3 regions of the Kitasatospora sp. NPDC093679 genome follow, and region 1 is predicted to be linked to each of the others. Evidence: riboswitches for the same ligand, from Rfam matches in the RefSeq annotation. Region 1 holds a riboswitch; each other region holds the start of a gene.
What was found. Region 1 has a riboswitch for thiamine pyrophosphate ahead of thiC (phosphomethylpyrimidine synthase ThiC). Riboswitches for the same ligand answer to the same signal wherever they lie in the genome.
Positions count from the first base shown of each region.

Region 2: another riboswitch for thiamine pyrophosphate. It lies ahead of thiO (glycine oxidase ThiO); the one in region 1 lies ahead of thiC (phosphomethylpyrimidine synthase ThiC).
Region 3: another riboswitch for thiamine pyrophosphate. It lies ahead of AB0O09_RS36050 (cytosine permease); the one in region 1 lies ahead of thiC (phosphomethylpyrimidine synthase ThiC).

Region 1 covers NZ_JBFBDW010000017.1:20,084-26,470, forward strand. Annotated here, with positions in the region: gene thiC (phosphomethylpyrimidine synthase ThiC) at 46-1,857, opposite strand; TPP riboswitch at 1,853-1,984, opposite strand; gene AB0O09_RS16535 (hypothetical protein) at 2,083-2,286, shown strand; gene AB0O09_RS16540 (SPFH domain-containing protein) at 2,446-3,918, shown strand; gene AB0O09_RS16545 (hypothetical protein) at 3,993-4,160, opposite strand; gene AB0O09_RS16550 (hypothetical protein) at 4,138-4,953, shown strand; gene AB0O09_RS16555 (VC0807 family protein) at 5,036-5,746, opposite strand; gene AB0O09_RS16560 (ketoacyl-ACP synthase III) at 5,955-6,387, shown strand, end outside.
Region 2 covers NZ_JBFBDW010000063.1:391-6,777, forward strand. Annotated here, with positions in the region: gene AB0O09_RS33530 (thiazole synthase) at 1-499, opposite strand, end outside; gene thiS (sulfur carrier protein ThiS) at 502-726, opposite strand; gene thiO (glycine oxidase ThiO) at 720-1,874, opposite strand; TPP riboswitch at 1,869-1,981, opposite strand; gene AB0O09_RS33545 (FAD-dependent oxidoreductase) at 2,050-3,252, shown strand; gene AB0O09_RS33550 (Rv2175c family DNA-binding protein) at 3,371-3,736, shown strand; gene thiE (thiamine phosphate synthase) at 3,736-4,380, shown strand; gene AB0O09_RS33560 (polyprenyl synthetase family protein) at 4,576-5,700, opposite strand; gene metF (methylenetetrahydrofolate reductase [NAD(P)H]) at 5,868-6,387, shown strand, end outside.
Region 3 covers NZ_JBFBDW010000076.1:12,642-19,028, forward strand. Annotated here, with positions in the region: gene AB0O09_RS36035 (DUF5926 family protein) at 62-1,042, opposite strand; gene AB0O09_RS36040 (ATP-binding protein) at 1,187-1,831, opposite strand; gene AB0O09_RS36045 (glycerophosphodiester phosphodiesterase) at 1,997-2,776, opposite strand; gene AB0O09_RS36050 (cytosine permease) at 2,953-4,332, opposite strand; TPP riboswitch at 4,325-4,467, opposite strand; gene AB0O09_RS36055 (trypsin-like peptidase domain-containing protein) at 4,713-6,387, shown strand, end outside.

The DNA.
Region 1 (6,387 bases):
AAGCCCCCTCCGCCTCCCCAGGACAGCGCGGTCAGCGGTCCGCCGTCAGTCGGCCAACGGCAGGTAGACCCGGTTGCCCTGGGCCGCGAACTCCTCCGACTTGGCCTTCATGCCCTCGACGGCCTCCGCGTCGTACTCGGGCTCAGGGGCACCATCGCCGTACTTCTCTGTGATGGTTCGACTGATCTTCATCGAGCAGAACTTCGGCCCGCACATGGAGCAGAAGTGCGCGGTCTTGGCGGGCTCGGCGGGCAGCGTCTCGTCGTGGAAGTCGCGGGCGGTCTCGGGATCGAGGGCCAGGTTGAACTGGTCCTCCCAGCGGAACTCGAAGCGCGCGTCGGAGAGCGCGTCGTCCCAGGCCTGGGCGCCGGGGTGGCCCTTGGCGAGGTCGGCCGCGTGGGCGGCGATCTTGTAGGTGATGACGCCGGTCTTCACGTCGTCCCGGTTGGGCAGGCCCAGGTGCTCCTTGGGCGTGACGTAGCAGAGCATGGCGGTGCCCCACCAGGCGATCATCGCGGCGCCGATGCCCGAGGTGATGTGGTCGTAGCCGGGCGCGACGTCCGTGGTGAGCGGGCCGAGGGTGTAGAAGGGCGCCTCGTCGCAGATCTCCTTCTGGAGGTCCATGTTCTCCTTGATCTTGTGCATCGGGACGTGGCCCGGGCCCTCGATCATCACCTGGACGTTGCGCTCGCGGGCGATCCGGCCGAGCTCGCCGAGCGTCTGCAGCTCCGCGAACTGGGCCTCGTCGTTGGCGTCCGCGATCGACCCCGGGCGCAGGCCGTCACCGAGCGAGAAGGTGACGTCGTACGCGGCGAGGATGTCGCAGAGCTCCTCGAAGTTGGTGTAGAGGAAGTTCTCCTCGTGGTGCGCCAGGCACCAGGCGGCCATGATCGAGCCGCCGCGGGAGACGATGCCGGTCTTCCGGCGGGCGGTCAGCGGCACGTAGCGCAGCAGCACGCCGGCGTGCACGGTCATGTAGTCGACGCCCTGCTCGCACTGCTCGACGACGGTGTCGCGGTAGACCTCCCAGCTGAGGTCCTCGGCCCGGCCGTCGACCTTCTCCAGCGCCTGGTAGAGCGGCACGGTGCCGATCGGCACGGGGGAGTTGCGCAGGATCCACTCGCGGGTGGTGTGGATGTTGCGGCCGGTCGAGAGGTCCATGACGGTGTCGGCGCCCCAGCGGGTCGCCCAGGTCATCTTCTCGACCTCCTCCTCGATCGAGGAGGTGACCGCGGAGTTGCCGATGTTGGCGTTGATCTTCACCAGGAAGTTGGTGCCGATGATCGCCGGCTCGACCTCGGGGTGGTTCACGTTGACCGGGATGACGGCCCGGCCGCGGGCGACCTCGTCGCGGACGAACTCCGGGGCGAGCCCCTCGCGCAGCGCCACGAACTCCATCTCGGGCGTGATCACGCCCTGCTTGGCGTACGCGAGCTGGGTGACGGCCGCGCCGGCCCGGCCGCGCAGCGGGCGCCGCGGGCGGCCGGGGAAGACCGCGTCGAGGTTGCGGAGGTTCCCGCCGCGCGGCGAGGTGTGCTTGATGCCGTCGTCCTCGGGGCGGGCCTCGCGGCCCTCGTACTCCTCGACGTCGCCGCGCTGGCGGATCCAGGCGTCGCGCAGGGCGGGCAGGCCGCGCCGCACGTCGGGCTCGTAGGAGGGGTCGGTGTACGGCCCGGAGGTGTCGTACAGCGGGACGGTGCGGCCGTTGGTGAGGAGGACCTCCCGGTACGGCACCCGGAGGTCGGGGCGGCTGCCCTCGCGGTGGGCCTTGCGCCAGGCCGGGGTCGGGTAGCCGGTGGACGCGCTGCTGACGCCCCGGTCGGAGACAGACTGCGGCTGTGCTTCAAAGGTGGTCATGAGACCCTCTACTCCCTACGCCGGCATTACCCGGTCAGGTTCCTGCGGTCGGCGCAGCGGTCGGTCCGTGTACCGCGGACCTTTCAGCGCCCTCTCAGCCCGGTGCTCCGAGCTCCCGTTGGCTGCAGGCGGATGCCTGCAGCAAGACGTCAACACCGTAGCGGCAGCGTCGTGGCAGGTCCAGACGGGTTCCGGCCAGTGGACGGGCACGGCAGACTGGCCGGCATGGTGGGCAGCACAGGGCGGGTGACCGGGCGGACGGGGCCGGGGCTGGTGGGCGAGGTGATGGTGTTCGTCCCCGAACGGCGCGGGACGGAGGCCTTCCTGGCGTATCCGGCGGTGCCGGGCGAGGAGCTGGCGGTGGGCACCCCGGTGGTGGTCGTGGAGTACCAGCCGCCGCGCACGGTGTACGTCGCGGCGGTCCTTTGACGGAATCTTGACGCACTCCTGGGCGAAACACGGCCGCCGGGCCCTTCCCCCGCGATCACGACAGGCGCAGAATCTCCTGCTGCCGCCGGCTACCGCGCCTTCCTGCACACCAGAGCGCAGCCACGGGACACCGGCGTGCCCTGAAGGGGGAATCAGCCGATGTTGATCGGCATCGCGGGGGCCGTCGTGGCTTCCATCGCCGTCCTGGTCGTGCTCTTCAAGCTCATGTGGCGGGTCGCCGAACCGAACGAGGCACTGATCATCTCCGGATCCCGGCACCGCTCCGAAGGGGTCGCGGACGGGCTCGGGTTCCGCATCGTCACCGGGCGCGGCACGCTGGTGCTGCCCGGTGTCCAGGTGGTGCGCCGGCTCTCGCTGGACCTCAACGAGGCCGAGCTGGACGTCGAGTGCGTGACGTCGCAGGGCATCCCGGTGCACGTCAAGGGCGTGGTGATCTTCAAGGTCGGCGACGACCCGGTGTCGATCGCCAATGCCGCCCGCCGCTTCCTCGACCAGCAGAAGATGATGGGCCACCGGGTCCACAACGTCTTCGCCGGCCATCTGCGCTCCATCGTCGGCGGGTTGACGGTCGAGGACATGATCCGTGACCGGGAGCGGATGACCGGGGAGACCCGGGCCGCGTCCGGCAGCGAGATGGAGAAGCTCGGCCTGATCATCGACTCGCTGCAGATCCAGGAGATCCTCGACCCGACCGGCTACATCACCAACCTGGCCGCCCCGCACGCCGCCGCGGTGCAGCGGGACGCCCGGATCGCGGCCGCGGAGGCGGACCGCCGGGCCACCGAGGCCGAGCAGGAGGCCTTCGCCCGCAAGGCCGAGGCCACCCGCAACTCGGGCATCCAGCAGGCCGGTTACCAGGCCGAGCTGGAGACGGCGCAGGCCCGGGCGTTCCAGGCCGGTCCGCTGGCGCAGGCCGCGGCCCGGCAGGAGGTCGTCGTCCAGGAGACCAAGGTCGCCGAGCTGGAGGCGGACCGCAAGGAGCAGCAGCTGCAGGCGGACGTCCGCAAGCCGGCCGACGCCCGGGCGTACGAGACCCGGACGAAGGCGCAGGCCGACCGCGACGCCCGGATCTCGGCGGCCGAGGCGCTGGCCCGGGAGACCGAGCTCAAGGCCGCGGCCGAGGCGAACCGGGTGAAGATCGCCGCCACCGCGGAGGCGGAGGCCACCAAGGCCCGCGGTCTGGCCGCGGCCGAGGCCACCCGGGCGACCGGCCAGGCCGAGGCGGCGGCCGCGGAGGCCAAGGGCCTGGCGGCGGCCGAGGCGGCCCGTGCGCTCGGCCTGGCCGAGGCGGAGGCGATCAAGGCGCGGGCGTCTGCCCTGGCGGAGAACCAGGAGGCGGTCGTCGCGCAGCAGTTGGCGGAGAACTGGCCGGAGATCGTCCGGGCCGGTGCGGAGGCCTTCGGCAACGTCGAGCACATGGTGCTGCTGAACGGCGCCGAGGGCATGGGCGAGATGATGGCCAAGGCGCTCACCATGGGCGGCACGGGTCTCGGTCTGGCCCGGCAGCTGCTCGCCGCGATGGGCCAGCAGCAGGCTCCGGCCGAGCCGGTGGCCGCCGCCGGGCGCGCGGTGAGCCACGCCATCCCCGTCCAGGAGGGCGCGGAGGGCTGAGCACGGCGGCAGCCCGCCCGGCCGCGGTGTGCGGCGGGGCGGGCTGCTGCGTGTCCGGGGGCGGGCGGGCCGGGTCAGGCCCGGTAGGCCTCGGCGAGGGCGGTGAAGACGGCCTTGGGGCGGCTGACGCCGTCCTCCAGGGCGACCGCGCCGTACGAGCCGAGGTCGAGGTCGTGGGCCGGGTCGCCGGGGCGGTGCGGGGCGCGGTAGCCGGCCCGGTTGAACCAGAAGGCGGAGTCCACGCCCTCCTCCTCGAAGACCGGTAGCAGCCTCCTGCAGGTACCGCACCTGCTCCTGCTCGTCGCGGACGAGTCCGGCGCGGACGGCGGGCGGCTGGGCGGTGCGGTCGATCACGTCCCGGCCGAGGCCGCCGCGCTCGCCCGCACCGGCGTAGGTGCAGCAGCCGAACCCGGTGACGGCCACCGGCTTGCCGTGGGCGGGGTGGGCGCGCAGCTCGTCGCGGTAGCGGGCGGCGTTGTGGGCGTCCCGGTAGGCGTCGACGGCGACCAGGTCGAAGGGCGTCCGGTCGATCCGCTCCCAGACGCCGGAGGCGTAGGTGATCCGGCCGCCGAACGCGGCGCGGCAGGCGGCGGCGGTGTCGGCGAGGAAGGCGTCGAGGCGGGCGGTCGCGGCGGGCTCGGCCTGCCGGGTCCCGGGGCGGAGGAGGGTGGCGATCCGCTCGCCGAGGTCGGCTCCGGGCAGGAACCCGTCGGCGAAGAGGGTGGGTTCGCAGCCGAGGACGAGGACCACCTCGGCGCCGGCGGCCCGCAGCCGCTCGGCGCGGCGGGCGCAGTCCGGCAGGACGGGCCGCATGGCCCGCTCGTCCAGGCCGCAGGGGAAGGGCGCGAACCGGACCTCCAGGCCGTGCGCGGCGGCGTGCTCGGCGGCGAGGGCGATCCGCTCCGGGTCGGCGCCGGTGATCCGGACGGCCGTGCCGTGCAGGTCCTCGGCGATGCTGCGCATCTCGGCGCGGACCTCGGCCGGGGCGAAGTGCGGCCGGGAGGACTGCCCGTCGGGGTGAAGCCGGTGTCGTAGTCGATGCCCTCGGCGCGCATGGCGGTCGGTCCCCGTGGTCGTGGTGCGGCTGGTGGTCGGTTGCTCGGCGGGGGCGTTCGGGTCACTCGGCGTCGGCGACGACCTGCTCGGCGATCCGCTCGGCGACCTTGTTGCCGGCGAGGATGCCGACGCCGATCGCGGCGACCAGGAAGACGGTGCCGAGCCAGGCCATGGTCTCCACCGGCAGGGTGTAGGCGCCGACGACCCGGGCGACGCACTCGGCGACCAGGACGGAGCCCCAGACGAGCGAGAAGGTGCGCTCCTGGCGGCGGAAGACGTCCGAGCCGGCGGCCAGCCGGTCCCAGGCGGCGTCCCGGGCGGCGATGCCCTTGACGATGAAGGGCTTGAGGCCGGCGGTCATCAGCGGGCGGCGGCCGAAGGCCGAGACGATGATCGAGATACCGATGATGCTGCTGATCGCGCCGTCCTTGGCGAGCATCAGCCGTGGGTCGCCGCTGATCGCGGAGAGCGCGATGCCGGCGGTGTTGACCACCAGCATGAGCAGCGCGAGCCCGTTGAGGGTGCGCTCGCGGAGCAGTCCGGCGACGGTGCGGACGGCCGGGACGGCGCTGGAGAGCGCCAGCGAGGGCACCAGGCCGAGGCCGAGGGCGCTGTGCGCGGCGAAGTAGACGCCGAGCGGGACGGCGACGTCGACCGCGAGCGGCCTGAGCGCCGCCAGCTTGGTGGCGGTGGCCTCGCTGCGGCCGCTCGTCGCGGTCCGCTCGGTCTGCTCGGTCGTGTCGATCGCCGCGGTGGTGGTGATGGTGGCCATGGTGTCCGCTCCCCGTTGTCGGTGGTGCCCTGTTCCCGATGCATCGAGAATCCCGTGGACGGGGGGTCGCCCGGCAGTGTCGGCCGCACCGGGATCCGCATGACGGATGTCACGGCCGCGTCCCGGCAGGGAGGTTGGGGGGAACACCGGCCGGTCCTGAGTACGGGTACTCAGGCCGTGGGCGTCCGTGCCCGGCAGCATGGCGGGCATGGACCTTCGATTCCCGAGCGTGGGCATCACCGCGGTGGGCGCCGGCCTGCCGGCCCGGGTGCTGACGTCGCAACAGCTCCAGGACGAGGTGGTGGCGGGGAGCGGACTCCGGCTCCCCGAGCGGATGTTCGAGAAGGCCACGGGCATCGTGACCCGCCGCTTCGCCGCCGACGACGAGTACGCCTCCACGCTGGCCCTGGCCGCCGCCCGGAACGCCCTCGACGGCGCCGGGTACGACCCGCTCGACATCGACCTGCTGGTGTACGCCTCCGCCACCCGGGACGTCTGCGAACCCGCCACCGCCCACCTGGTGCAGGCCGAACTCGGCTCCCGGGCGCACGCGTTCGACGTCTCCAACGCCTGCAACAGCTTCATCAACGGCATCGACGTGGCCCGCGCGATGATCCTCGCCGGACGGGCCCGGCGCGCCC
Region 2 (6,387 bases), on a different contig from region 1:
GGTTGCGGATCCCCAGGCCCGAGCCGATCGGCGACCCCAGCGGCATGATCGCCGCGCAGCCGACGTCCTCCAGCTTCCGCGCCAGCACCGGGTCGTCGTTGGTGTACGGCAGCACCGTGAAACCGTCGTCGACCAGGGTCTCGGCGGCGTCCAGCAGTTCGATCGGGTCGGGCAGCAGCGTCCGCTCGTCCGCGATCACCTCCAGCTTCACCCAGTCGGTGCCGAGCGCCTCGCGGGCCAGACGGGCCGTCAGCACCGCCTCGCCGGCGGTGAAGCAGCCCGCGGTGTTGGGCAGCACCCGGATCCCGTTGCGGGTCAGCACGTCGAGCACCGACCCCTGGGTCGAGGCGTTGACCCGGCGCATCGCGACCGTGGTCAGCTCGGTGCCGGACACCTGCAGCGCCTGCTCCAGCACCTCCAGGCTGGGGGCGCCGCCGGTGCCCATGATCAGGCGCGAGGTGAACGCCGTGCCCGCGATCGTGAACAGGTCGTCGGCCATCGTCAGCCTCCCTGGACGGCGGTGAGGATCTCCACCCGGTCGCCCGCGCCGAGCACGGTGGCCGGCCAGGCGCCGCGCGGCACCACGGCCTCGTTGACCGCCGCCGCCACCCCGGTGTTCGCGGCGGACACCCGGGCCACCACCTCGGCCAGCGTGGTGCCCGGAGGCAGTTCCTGCGGCTCGCCGTTGACGGTCAGAGGGACGGGCACCGGATCGGTGTTCAGCATGCGAGGGCCTTCGCGTGGAAACGGTCGGGGGAGAAGGGGGCGGCGAGCTCCGGGACGCTCCCGGTCGCCAGGTGCTCGCCGAGCAGGTCGGCGGTCACCGGCGTCAGCAGCACGCCGTTGCGGTAGTGGCCGGTGGCGGCGACCAGCCCGGGCAGCCGGGTCGGGCCGAGCAGCGGCGCGTTGTCGGGCGAGCCGGGCCGCAGCCCGGCACCGGTCTCCACCAGCGGCAGCTCGGTCAGACCCGGTACCAACTCGTGGGCGTCGCGCAGCAGTTCGTAGACCCCGCCGGCGGTCACCGTGGTGTCGAAGCCCTGCTCCTCGCTGGTCGCGCCGATCACCAGCTCGCCGTCCGCCCGCGGCACCAGGTAGATGTGCTGCCCGCGGACCACCGCCCGCACGTTGCGCGACAGGAACGGCCGGTACGCCTCCGGAATCCGCAGCCGCAGCACCTGGCCCTTCACCGGCCGCACCGGCGGCAGCACCCCCTCCGGCAGACCGGGCAGCAGATGGCTGCGGCAGCCCGCCGCCAGCACCGTCCGTCCGGCCGCGAGCTCGGCGCCGCCGTCCGTCCGCACCCCGGCCGCCCGGCCGTCCTCGACCAGCAGCTCGACCGCGGACTCCCGGTGCAGCACCACCCCGGCCCGCTCGCAGGCCACCACCAGCGCCCGGGCGAGGCGCCGCCCGTCCACCTGGTGGTCCCCGGTGACCAGCAGACCGCCGCGCACCCCCGGCGCCAGCATCGGCTCCAGCCGGCGGCACTCCCGGCCGGTCAGCCACTGCGAGTCCAGGCCCAGCCGGGCCTGGAAGGCGTGCAACTCGCGCAGTTCCTCGCGGTCGTCCGCGTCCAGCGCCACCGCCAGCGTCCCGGTCCGCCGGTAGCCGGTGTCCAGGCCCGTCACTTCGGTCAGCTCGGCCGCGAACGCGGCGTACCGCTCGTTCGACGCCATGCCCAGGCGCAGCAGCGGCTCCTCGCCGTACTGCAGCTCCGTCACCGGCGCCAGCATGCCCGCCGCGACCTGCGCGGCACCGCCGCCGGGCACGGGATCGACCAGGGCCACGGCCAGGCCGCGCTGCGCCGCCCGCCAGGCGACGCCGAGCCCGATGATGCCGCCGCCGACCACCAGCACGTCTGAATGGGACCGTGCCACGTCGCTGATTCTCCCTTCGCCGGCATGACCCGGATCAGGTTCGGACGGTCGCAGGCCGCTCCAGCCCGCCTCTCAGCCCGGTGCACCGGGCTCCCGTGTGGTGTGCACCCACCATAACGCCGGGTGTCGCCCACCCCGAAAGGGCGTACACGGGCTGGACACCCCGGCCGATAGGGTGGCCGCCGTGGCAGAGCTGAACGGAACGGACCGCGTCCTGATCGCCGGCACCGGCATGGCCGGCGCCCAGTGCGCCCTCGCCCTGCGCCAGGGCGGCTTCCGCGGGACGGTCGCGCTGGTCGGCGACGAGCCGCACCGCCCGTACGACCGGCCGCCGCTCTCCAAGGACGTCCTGCTCGGCAAGAGCGACTCCACCGCCTTCGACATCGACTGGGAGCAGCTCGGCGTCGAGCTGCTGCTCGGCCGCCGCGCCACCGGCCTCGAACCCGGCGTCCTGCACACCGACGCCGGCCCGCTCGCCCACGACGCCCTGGTGATCGCCACCGGCGCCGAGGCCACCACCCTGCCCGCCGCCACCGGCACCCGCATGCTGCGCACCCTCGACGACGCCCTCGCGCTGCGCGCCGACCTCACCCCCGGCACCCGGATCGCCCTGGTCGGCGCCGGCTGGATCGGCGCCGAGACCGCCACCGTCGCCCGGCAGCTCGGCTGCCACGTGACCGTCGTCGAGGCCGGCCCCGCACCGCTGCCCGGAGCCCTCCCCGCCGAACTCGGCGCCCTGATGGCCCGCTGGTACGCGGACGCCGGCGTCGACCTGCGCTGCGGCACCGGCGTCGCCGCCGTCGAACCCGCCGGCCTGCTGCTCGCCGACGGCAGCCGGATCGACGCCGACCACGTCGTTGTCGGCATCGGCGCCCGCCCCGCCACCCGCTGGCTGGCCGGCTCCGGCGTCGCCCTCGACGCGGCCGGCGCCGTCCTGGTCGACGAGCGGCTGCGCACCGGCGCCCCCGGCGTGTGGGCGGCCGGCGACTGCACCTCCTACCCCTCGCGCCGCTCCGGCACCCGGCTCACCGTCCAGCACTGGGACCACGCCCTGCAGTCCGGCGCCGCCGCGGCCGCCTCGCTGCTGGGCTCCGAGACCCCCTACGACCCGGTGCCGTACTTCTGGTCCGAGCAGTTCGGCCGCATGGTCCAGTACGCCGGCCGGCACGCCGACGCCGACGAACTGCTGTGGCGCGGCAGCCCCGACGAGCCGTCCTGGTCGGTGCTGTGGCTGCGCGGCGGCGCCGCCGTCGCCCTGCTCGCCGTGGACCGGCCCCGCGACCTCAACCAGGCGAAGCGGCTCATCGAGCGCGGCACCCCGCTGGACCGCGCCCGCGCCGCCGACCCGGCCGTCCAGCTGAAGGCCGCCGCGGCCTGAGCCGCGCCCACCCGGGGCCGCCGCCCTCGGCGGTCGTCCGGTCACGATCCGTCATCGGTACCGGGCTGGCCGGGCGGGCTGCGTGCGCGCGGGGCCCGGCAGGTGGCAGTCTGGTGCCGTGAGTGAGATCGATCCCAAGATTGACGCCCTGGTCCCGGCCTGGATGTACCTGCCCGACATCTCCGAACTGTGGGGTGTGCAGGTCACGGAGGTCCGCAACATGGTGAAGGCCAACACCCTGCTGGCCGTCCGCCGCGGCGAGAACAGGTCGCTGCAGGTGCCCGCCGCGTTCATCACGCCGGACGGTCCGGTCAAGCACCTGATCGGCACCCTGACCGTCCTGCGCGACTCCGGCTTCAGCGACGAGGAGATCCTCGAGTGGCTCTTCACCGAGGACCCGTCGCTGCCCGGCAGCCCCATCCAGGCCCTGCACGAGAACCGCGCCACCGAGGTCAAGCGCCGCGCCCAGGCGATGGCGCTCTGATGGCCTACCCGCGCGAGCAGCTGGCCGACGCCCGGCTCTACCTGTGCACCGACGCCCGCCGCGAGCAGGGCGACCTGGCCGAGTTCCTCGACGCGGTGCTGGCCGGCGGGGTGGACATCGTCCAGCTCCGGGACAAGAACCTGGAGGCCCGCCAGGAGCTGGAGTACCTGGAGGTCTTCGCCGACGCGGCCCGCCGCCACGGCAAGCTCTTCGCGGTCAACGACCGGGCGGACGTGGCGCACGCCGCCGGACCGCAGGTGCTGCACCTCGGGCAGGACGACCTGCCGGTGCCGGCGGCCCGCGCGATCCTCGGCGAGGACGTCCTGATCGGGCGGTCCTGCCACGCCGAGGCCGAGGTCGACGCGGCGGTCGCCGAGGCCGGCGTGGACTACTTCTGCACCGGCCCCGTCTGGCCCACCCCCACCAAGCCCGGCCGCCCGGCCCCCGGCCTCGGCCTGGTCTCCTACGCGGCGAAGGCCGTGACGGACCGTCCGTGGTTCGCCATCGGCGGCATCGACGGCAGCAACCTCGACGAGGTGCTCGCCGCGGGGGCGCGACGGATCGTCGTCGTCCGCGCCATCACCGCAGCCGAGGACCCGGGCGCGGCCGCGGCCTCCCTGGCCCGCCGCCTCCGCGACGCCTGAGGCCAGGCAGGCCCGGCGAGGGGTACCACAGGGGCGCGGGGAACTGCGCAGCCCGGGAGCGGCCGTCACGACGGAACGGGCCAAGCCGAGTTCCGTACGGTGACCCGCATCCGGATTGCGCGGTTCTCCCCCGGCCTTCGGCCGGGAGGTGCCCCCACACGCCCCTGGTGTGCATCCCCTGGTTCAAGCCGTTCGTCAGTGCTTGCGGACGGTGGCGGCTTCGGCGAGCGCGAGGAGGGTGGGGCGGGCGGGGCCGTCGGCGAGGGGGGCGGCGTCGAGGGCGGCGAGGGACTGTTCGAGGAGTTCCCCGATGCGCCGTTCGACGCGGTCGGCCGCGCCGCTGCGCTCCACCAGCCCGCGCAGGACGGGGATCTCCTCGGCCGTCAGGTCGGCCGCGCCGAGCCGCTCGTCGAGGTGCCGGGCGTCCGCGGGGGAGAGCCCCCGCATGGCGTGGGCGACGAGGAGGGTCCGCTTGCCCTCGCGGAGGTCGTCCCCGGCGGGCTTGCCGGTGACGGCGGGGTCGCCGAAGACGCCGAGCAGGTCGTCGCGGAGCTGGAAGGCCTCGCCGAGCGGCAGCCCGAACGCCCCGTAGGCCTCGACGAGTCCGGGTCCGGCGCCGGCGAGCAGGGCGCCGACCTGGAGCGGCCGTTCGATGGTGTACTTCGCGGACTTGTAGTGCAGGACGGTCTGCGCCCGGTCGAGCGCCCCGGCGTCGGCGGAGTCCCCGGCGACCGGTTCGAGGACGTCGAGGTACTGGCCGACCATGACCTCGGTGCGCATGAGGTCGAAGACGGGCTTGGCGGCCCGTACCGCGTCGTCCGGCAGCCCGGAGCTCTGGAACAGTTCGTCGCACCAGATCAGCAGCAGGTCGCCGAGCAGGACGGCGGCGCTGGCGCCGTACTGCTCGCGGTCGCCGCGCCAGCCGTGCTCGCGGTGCAGGCCCTCGAAGCGGCGGTGGACCGAGGGCAGGCCGCGGCGGGTGTCGCTGCGGTCCATGAGGTCGTCGTGGACGAGGGCGCTGGCCTGCAGCAGTTCGAGGGCGGCGGCGGCGGCGGCGATGCCGGGGTGGTCGGCGGCGCCGCCGGCGCCGCGCCAGCCCCAGTAGCAGAAGGCGGGCCGCAGCCGCTTGCCGCCGTCGAGCAGGAAGTCGCGCAGTGCCTCGGAGACCGGGCCGAGCTGGGGGGAGATGCCGGCGAGCAGGGTGCTCCGGCCGTCCATGAAGGCGGCGAGCGCGGCGTTCACGCGGTCACGCACGGCCTCCCGGTCGATCGGGTTGGCCGGCAGGCTGGTGGAGGAGGGCACGGTGGGACTCCGGATCATTGGGCTGACAATCAGCCTATCCGGCGGTCGTCCGGGGCCCGAATCGGTCGTCCGCGCCGGTCGGCGCGGACCCGCGGGTGGCCCCGGTCACGCGGTGTCCCACGTGCACGTCTCATTCAGTGGACTACGTTTGGTCACCCTCCGCGCCTGACCGCTAGCCTGCCAGCATGGCACTCGGCATCCCCTCCACCCGGACCGACCACGCGCCGACCGTCCGGGACCTGCTGGCGGCCGGTGACCGCTCGTTCTCCTTCGAGTTCATGCCGCCGCGCAACGAGGTCGGCGAGCGCCGCCTCTGGGACGCGATCCGCCGGGTCGAGGCGCTCGACCCCAACTTCGTCTGCATGACCTACGGCGCCGGGGGCTCCTCGCGCAGCCGGACGGTCAACATGGTCGGCCGGATCGCGACCGAGACCACCCTGACCCCGGTCGCCCACCTGACCGCCGTCGACCACTCGGTGGCCGAGCTGCGCAACATCATCGGCCAGTACGCCGACGAGGGCGTGCGCAACGTGCTCGCGGTGCGCGGCGACCCGCCCGGCGACCCGATGGGCGCGTGGGTCCGGCACCCGGAGGGCGTCACCTACGCCTACGAGCTGGTCGAGCTGATCAAGGGGATCGGCGACTTCTGCGTGGGCGTGGCCGCCTTCCCGCAGATGCACCCGCGGTCGGAGAACTGGGACGAGG
Region 3 (6,387 bases), on a different contig from region 1:
CCATGGCCGACCTGGCATTTTCGTCCCACCGGTGGAAATGTGACCGGAGTCACATTCCCCGTCAGTTCAGGGTGATCTGACGGCTCACCAGGTTGGCGCGGGCGCGGCGCTCCTCCGCGGACAGGGGTGCGGTCTCGGCCAGCGCGTCGGCCAGCCGCTCGGCGAACTCGGCGGCGGGCTGCTCGCAGTCCTTCGCGGAGAACTCCACCGGCAGGTCCCACACCGGCACGGTCAGGCCGTGGGCGCGGAACGAGCCGACCAGCTTGGTGTCCTCGCCGAGCGAGCTGCGGCCGGCCGCGGACAGCCGCGCCAGTGCGTCGAGCAGCTTCTCCTCGGGCACGGTCATGACCCAGCGCAGGTGGTTCTTGTCCGGGGTGCCGCACCAGTAGGCGGCGTCCACGGAGGTGACCTTCTCGGTCGGGATGGCCGAGGCGTTGGCCCGCTCCAGCGAGGCGGCGACCTCGCCGGTGGCCGACTCGGCGTCCTCCAGCCAGAACTCGAAGCCGGTGTGCACGGTCGGGGCGAAGCCGGCCGAGGTGTCCAGCAGGTCCTGCAGGCGGCGGCCGCCCGGCACCGTCCGGCGGGACGGCACCGGGGTGCCCGGCTCGGTGGCGAGCGCCAGCTCCAGCGCGTCGGCCAGGTCGCGGCTCAGGTCGCCCGAGCTCGACTGGGTCTGCAGGCCGAGCAGGATCGAGCCGTCCGCGCGGCGCAGCGCGGGCCAGGCCAGCGGCAGCACGGTGGCCAGGGTCACCGACGGCACCTCGCCGACGGCGCCGTCCGCCACCCCGGCGGCCAGCGTCAGCGGCACGGTCGCGGCCGGAACCAGCTCGCGCAGCGCGACCCAGTCGGCCTCGCCCGGCAGGCCCTCGAACGGGCGGTGCACCAGCTCCTGCACGGCGTGCGCGGCCTCCCGGCCGTGGCAGGCCTTGTACCGGCGGCCGGAGCCGCACGGGCACTTCTCGCGCGCACCGACGACCGGGATCTCGCCGGTGGCGGTGGCGGTGCTGGGCTGCGACGAGGACTTTGCGGCCTTCTTGGCCATGGCGGGGCTCCCGGGAACGGCGACAGTGCACCCGCAGCCTACTGAGGTTCGCGCCGCCGACCGGTGCGGACGCACCCCCGCGGGGTCGCCACGGACCCGCCCGCGCGCCCCTGTGTGGCATCCGTACGCCTTTGAAGACAGCTCCTACGCGGCCGGATCGTCGCGCCGCTCCGGCCGCAGCGGCAGGGCGGCCCAGACCGTCACCTCGCCCGGCGCGTCGCGGATGCCCCAGGCGTCGGCCAGCTTGCCGACGATGCTCAGCCCGCGTCCGCCGCGCGCCGTCAGCGACGGGCTGGCCGGCCGCGGCCTGGTCGGCGCACCGCCGTCGGTTACCTCCACGACGATGCCGTCCGCGTGCGTCCACCAGCGGACCAGGATCCCGCCCGGATCGTTTTCCTCCGTCGTCTCCGCGCCGCCGTGCCGGGAGGCCGTCACCGCCCGCACGAGGACCGCGTCCACCATGTCGGCGGTCGTCCGCCCGGCCAGTTCCGAGAACTTTCCGAGCGGCCGCGCGTAACGACAGGAATTGCTGAGCAGTTCGGAGAGGATCAGCACCGCGTCGTCGACGACCTGCTCCGGTACCGCCCGTTCACCGAGCTCCCGGCGCATCCTCCGGCGAGCCGCTCCGACGCCGGCCGGACCGTGCGGCACCGCCATGGTCGACGAAGTCGGCCCTGTCTTTTCGGGCACAGCACGCGCCACCATCAACGCCACCCCCGGGACCTCCTTCAGCGTCTGCCGAGGGATGGATGCCCCCTGGGAATGCGTCGGAAACGACCGTTCGGCGATCGCGCAGAGACATTCCCGAGGCCCGCGACCCACCGTATTCAACCACCGATAAACCGCTTACGGTCTGTTGTGAAAGTCCGAGGAATTGAGCGTTCTCTGAGCTCCTGTCAGAAGTCCGCGCCCCGCAGTGCGCCGTTCGCACACCGCTCCGCCCGGGTGGTGCGCTCAGCGGCCGAGCTGCGCCAGCACCTCGCGCGGCCGGTTGGTGATCAGCGCCTCCACACCCAGCTCCAGGCAGAGCTCGACGTCCTCGGGCTCGTCGACCGTCCAGACGTGCACCCGGTGCCCGGCCCGGCGCAGCGCCGTCACCAGGCCCGGGTCCCGCCGCACCAGCTCGATACCGGGCCCGGCGACGGCGGCGCCGCCGGGCAGCGACCGCGTCCGGCCGAGCACCGGCAGCCGGCGCTCCAGCAGGTACACCGTCGGCATCGCGGGCACCGCCCGGCGCACCCGGTGCAGCGACAGCTCGGAGAAGCTCATGACCCGGACGGTGGACTCCTCCGGGGTGCGCGGCAGCAGTCCGTAGTGGTCCAGCAGCCGCACCAGCTCGGCCTCCGTCCGGCCCGCGTACCGGGTCGGGTGCTTGGTCTCGATGGCCAGCTCCACCCGGCGTCCCGCCTCGGCGACCAGTTCCAGCAGGCCGGCCAGGGTCAGGATCGAGCTCGGCCGCGGGGTGTCCGGCGAGTGCCAGGAGCCGAAGTCGAGCTCCGAGAGCTGAGCCAGCGTCATCGCGGACACCGCGCCCCGGCCGTCCGAGGTGCGCCGCACGGTGCGGTCGTGCACGCACACCAGCCGGCCGTCGGCGGTCAGCCGGACGTCGCACTCCAGCCCGTCCGCCCCCTCCTCGATCGCCCGGGCGTACGCCTCCAGGGTGTGCTCGGGCAGGGCCGCGGAGGAGCCGCGGTGCGCGACGACCCGGACGGCCGTGCGGTCGGGCGCCGGGATGCCGGAGACCGCCGGAGCGGTGCGGCGGATCTTCTGAGTGTCCACATCAACACCCTACGAGTGCGTGGATGTCCGATCGGATTCGGCACGGGAAACCGGTGGTGAACACCTCCGTCCGGCGGTCGGCGGCACCGGACGGAGGCCGGCGGGCACCCGGCCGGGTGCCCGCCGCAGGCTCAGCCGTCGGCGCGGGCCGGGCGGCGCGAGGTCAGCGGGGTCAGCGCCCAGGTCGCCAGCGCCGGCACCAGGAAGCCGAACAGCGAGGCCGAGGTCCACGGCTGCGGGGTGAAGCCCACCGCCGACTGCAGCCCCTGCCAGAAGTCCGTCCACCAGCCGGCCACCGCGGTCGGCGCCAGGAACTGGTACGTGGCGAAGCCCAGCGCCCACGGCAGCAGCATCAGCCAGCGGGCCGGGGCGTCCTGGCCGGTGTCCCAGCCGTTCCGGCCGGCCCCGAAGAAGTAGTCCACCGCCAGCACCGCCAGCAGCGGCACGAAGACCGCGCCGATCAGGTAGAGGAAGCTCGCGTAGGTGTCGTTGAACTCGCCCTCCTCGACCCGCAGCGCCAGCAGCGTCACCAGGGCGCCGATGCCGCCGGTGAGCAGCCGCCGGTCCACCTTCGGCAGCAGGTTGTGCACCGACATCGCCGTCGAGTACACGTTCGCGAAGGACTGGTCGGTCTCGCGGAGCACCAGCACCAGCAGGAAGGCCCAGCCGGCCGCGACGCCGGTGAACGAGGAGAAGATCTTCGAGGTGTCGCCGCCGGACTGCAGCAGCGCGATCAGGCCGAGCACGTAGCACCAGACCTGCGCCAGCGAGTAGCCGGCGAAGGTGCCCCAGTACGCCGAACCGGGCGTGCGCGCGTGCCGGGTGTAGTCCGCGGCCAGCGGCACGAAGGAGATCGACACCGCGATGATCGCGTCGGTCGCCGGAAGGAAGCCGTCCCAGTTGCCCGCGCCCGGGTCGGGGAAGCCCTGCCGGCCCAGCTGGACGGTGAAGTAGACCATCGCCACGCCGACGGCGACGGCCACGTACTTGCGCAGCACCGCGATCGAGCCGAGCGGCCAGATGGTGAGCGCCGTGGTCAGCACGCCGGCCAGCAGCACGAACAGCCAGCGCCAGCCCTGGGTGCCCGCCACCGTCTGGGCGCCGCCCGCGATCACGATCAGCTCGAAGACGCCCCAGCCGATGCACTGCAGGATGTTCAGCACCGTCGGCAGGTACGACAGCCGGGTGCCGAACAGGCCGCGCAGCACCGCCATCGCGGGGGCGCCGGTGCGGGCGCCGATCAGCGCGGCGACGCCCAGCATCGCGGTGCCGATCACCGTGCCGGTGACGATCGCGGTGACCGCCGCCGCGAAGGACAGCTCGTGGCCGGCCGTGCCGAGCACGGTGGCGGCGCTCTGGAAGCCGATCAGGCTGACCCCGAGGTTGGCCCAGAGGGCGAACTGGGCGCGGAAGTCGAGCGTCCGCGGCGGGGCGGTGTCCAGCACGAGCGGCGCCTCGACGCGCCGGCCGGCCTCGACACCGGGAACAGGGGCAGGCGAAACAGCCGTCATGGCCGGTACTCCCTACGCCGGCATTACCCGGACAGGTTCAGGCGGTCAGCGCCCCCTCGTCCGGCCCGGACTCCGCCCGGCCGGTCGATCGGCGCACTCTCAGCCTGGAAGGTCCAAGCTCCCGCGTGTTCAGATGAGGACGACAGGCTAACGAACCCGGCCGCGCACGCCAAGGGCCGGAGGTTTCGGTTCCGCATCGCGGGACGGCGGGCCGCCGGTCGCGTGCCGCACCCCGCCTTTCGCGTTCCGCCACAGGTCGGACGCATCCTGTCAGGGACGGCTAAGGATTCTTAGCCGTTCTTCAGAAGGCTCCTTACGGCAACCGAATCAGCCATGCGAAACACTATGGGCCAAGGATCTGTCAGCTATGGAGGTCGTCCGTGAGCAACGAGCACGCGAGTGGGTCCACCGGGCCGCAGGAGGAGCAGCTGCCCTCCGGCGAGCCCCGTACGGTGGGTCCGGCTCCTGACACCGCGGCGGCCCCGCCGCCGCCGGTCGTCGAGTCCGCGCCCACGCTCGCTCTCTCCAAGCTGAGCGAGCCGGCCCCGGCCGCGACCTCGTACATCGACGCCCCGCCGCCGGTCGTGCCCGCGGCTCCGGTCGCTCCGGCCCAGGCCGCGCCGTCGTACCTGGACGCGCCGCCGCCGGCCGTCCCCGCGGGCTCCCCGTACGCCGACGTCCCGCCGCCCGCGGCGGCTGCCGCCCCGGGCCAGCCGCAGCCGCAGCCGGCCAACCCGTACGCGCCGCCCGCCGCGGCCACCGACCCGTACGGCACCCCGGCGGCCCCGCCGCCGGCCGGTCCCACGCCGCCCGGCGAGGCGCACCACCCGTTCGGCGCCGGCCACCCCGTCGGCGGCTGGGGCCACCCGGCCGGCGGCCCCGGAGGCACCGGCAACCCGGGCGAGCCCGGCGGCCCCGGGTACCCGTACCCGCCGGTCGGCGGCCCGGCCCCGCGCCGCAAGCGCGGCGGCCTCGTCGCCCTGATCGCCGCGGTCGCCCTTGTCGCCGGCGTGGCCGGCGGTGCCATCGGCGCCGCGGTCAGCGGCGACGACAGCTCGGGCGGCACCAGCCGGACGAGCACGACCGTCAGCGTCAGCGACAGCCGCAAGGTCACCGACCGCGCCCCGGACTCGGTCGCCGGCATCGCCGCCAAGGCGCTGCCCAGCACCGTCACCATCAAGGCGCAGGGCTCGCAGGAGTCCGGCACCGGCACCGGCTTCGTCTTCGACACCGAGGGCCACATCCTCACCAACAACCACGTGGTCGCCCCGGCGGCCTCGGGCGGCAAGCTCACCGTGAAGTTCTCCGACGGCTCGTCCTACACCGCCTCGGTGGTCGGCCGCGCCCAGGGCTACGACGTCGCGGTGATCAAGCTCGACAACCCGCCGAAGGACAAGCTCGTCCCGCTGCCGCTCGGCGACTCCGACAAGGTCGCGGTCGGCGACGCCACCATTGCCATCGGCGCCCCGTACGGCCTCGAGGGCACCGTCACCACCGGCATCATCAGCGCCAAGGACCGCCCGGTCGCCTCCGGCGACGAGACGGGTGCGCAGGCGTCCTACATGAACGCCCTGCAGACCGACGCCTCGATCAACCCGGGCAACTCCGGCGGCCCGCTGCTCAACGCCTCCGGCGCGGTGATCGGCATCAACTCGGCGATCCAGTCCAACACCAGCGGCAACGGCCGGGCCGGCTCCATCGGCCTCGGCTTCGCGATCCCGATCAACCAGGCCAAGTGGGTCGCCGAGACACTGATCAAGGACGGCCAGCCGGTCTACGCGATCCTCGGTGTGCTCCGCAACGACGACTACAAGGGCGACGGCGCCCAGATCCAGACCAACGCCGTCCAGGGCACCCCGGCCGTCACCCCGGGCGGCCCCGCCGACCAGGCGGGCCTCAAGCCCGGCGACGTCATCACCAAGCTCGGCGGCATCCCGATCGACAGCGGCCCGACCCTGGTCTCCGAGATCTGGACGCACAAGCCGGGCGAGAAGGTCGAGGTCGAGTACACCCGCGACGGCAAGGCCGCCAAGACCACCGTCGTCCTCGGCGAGC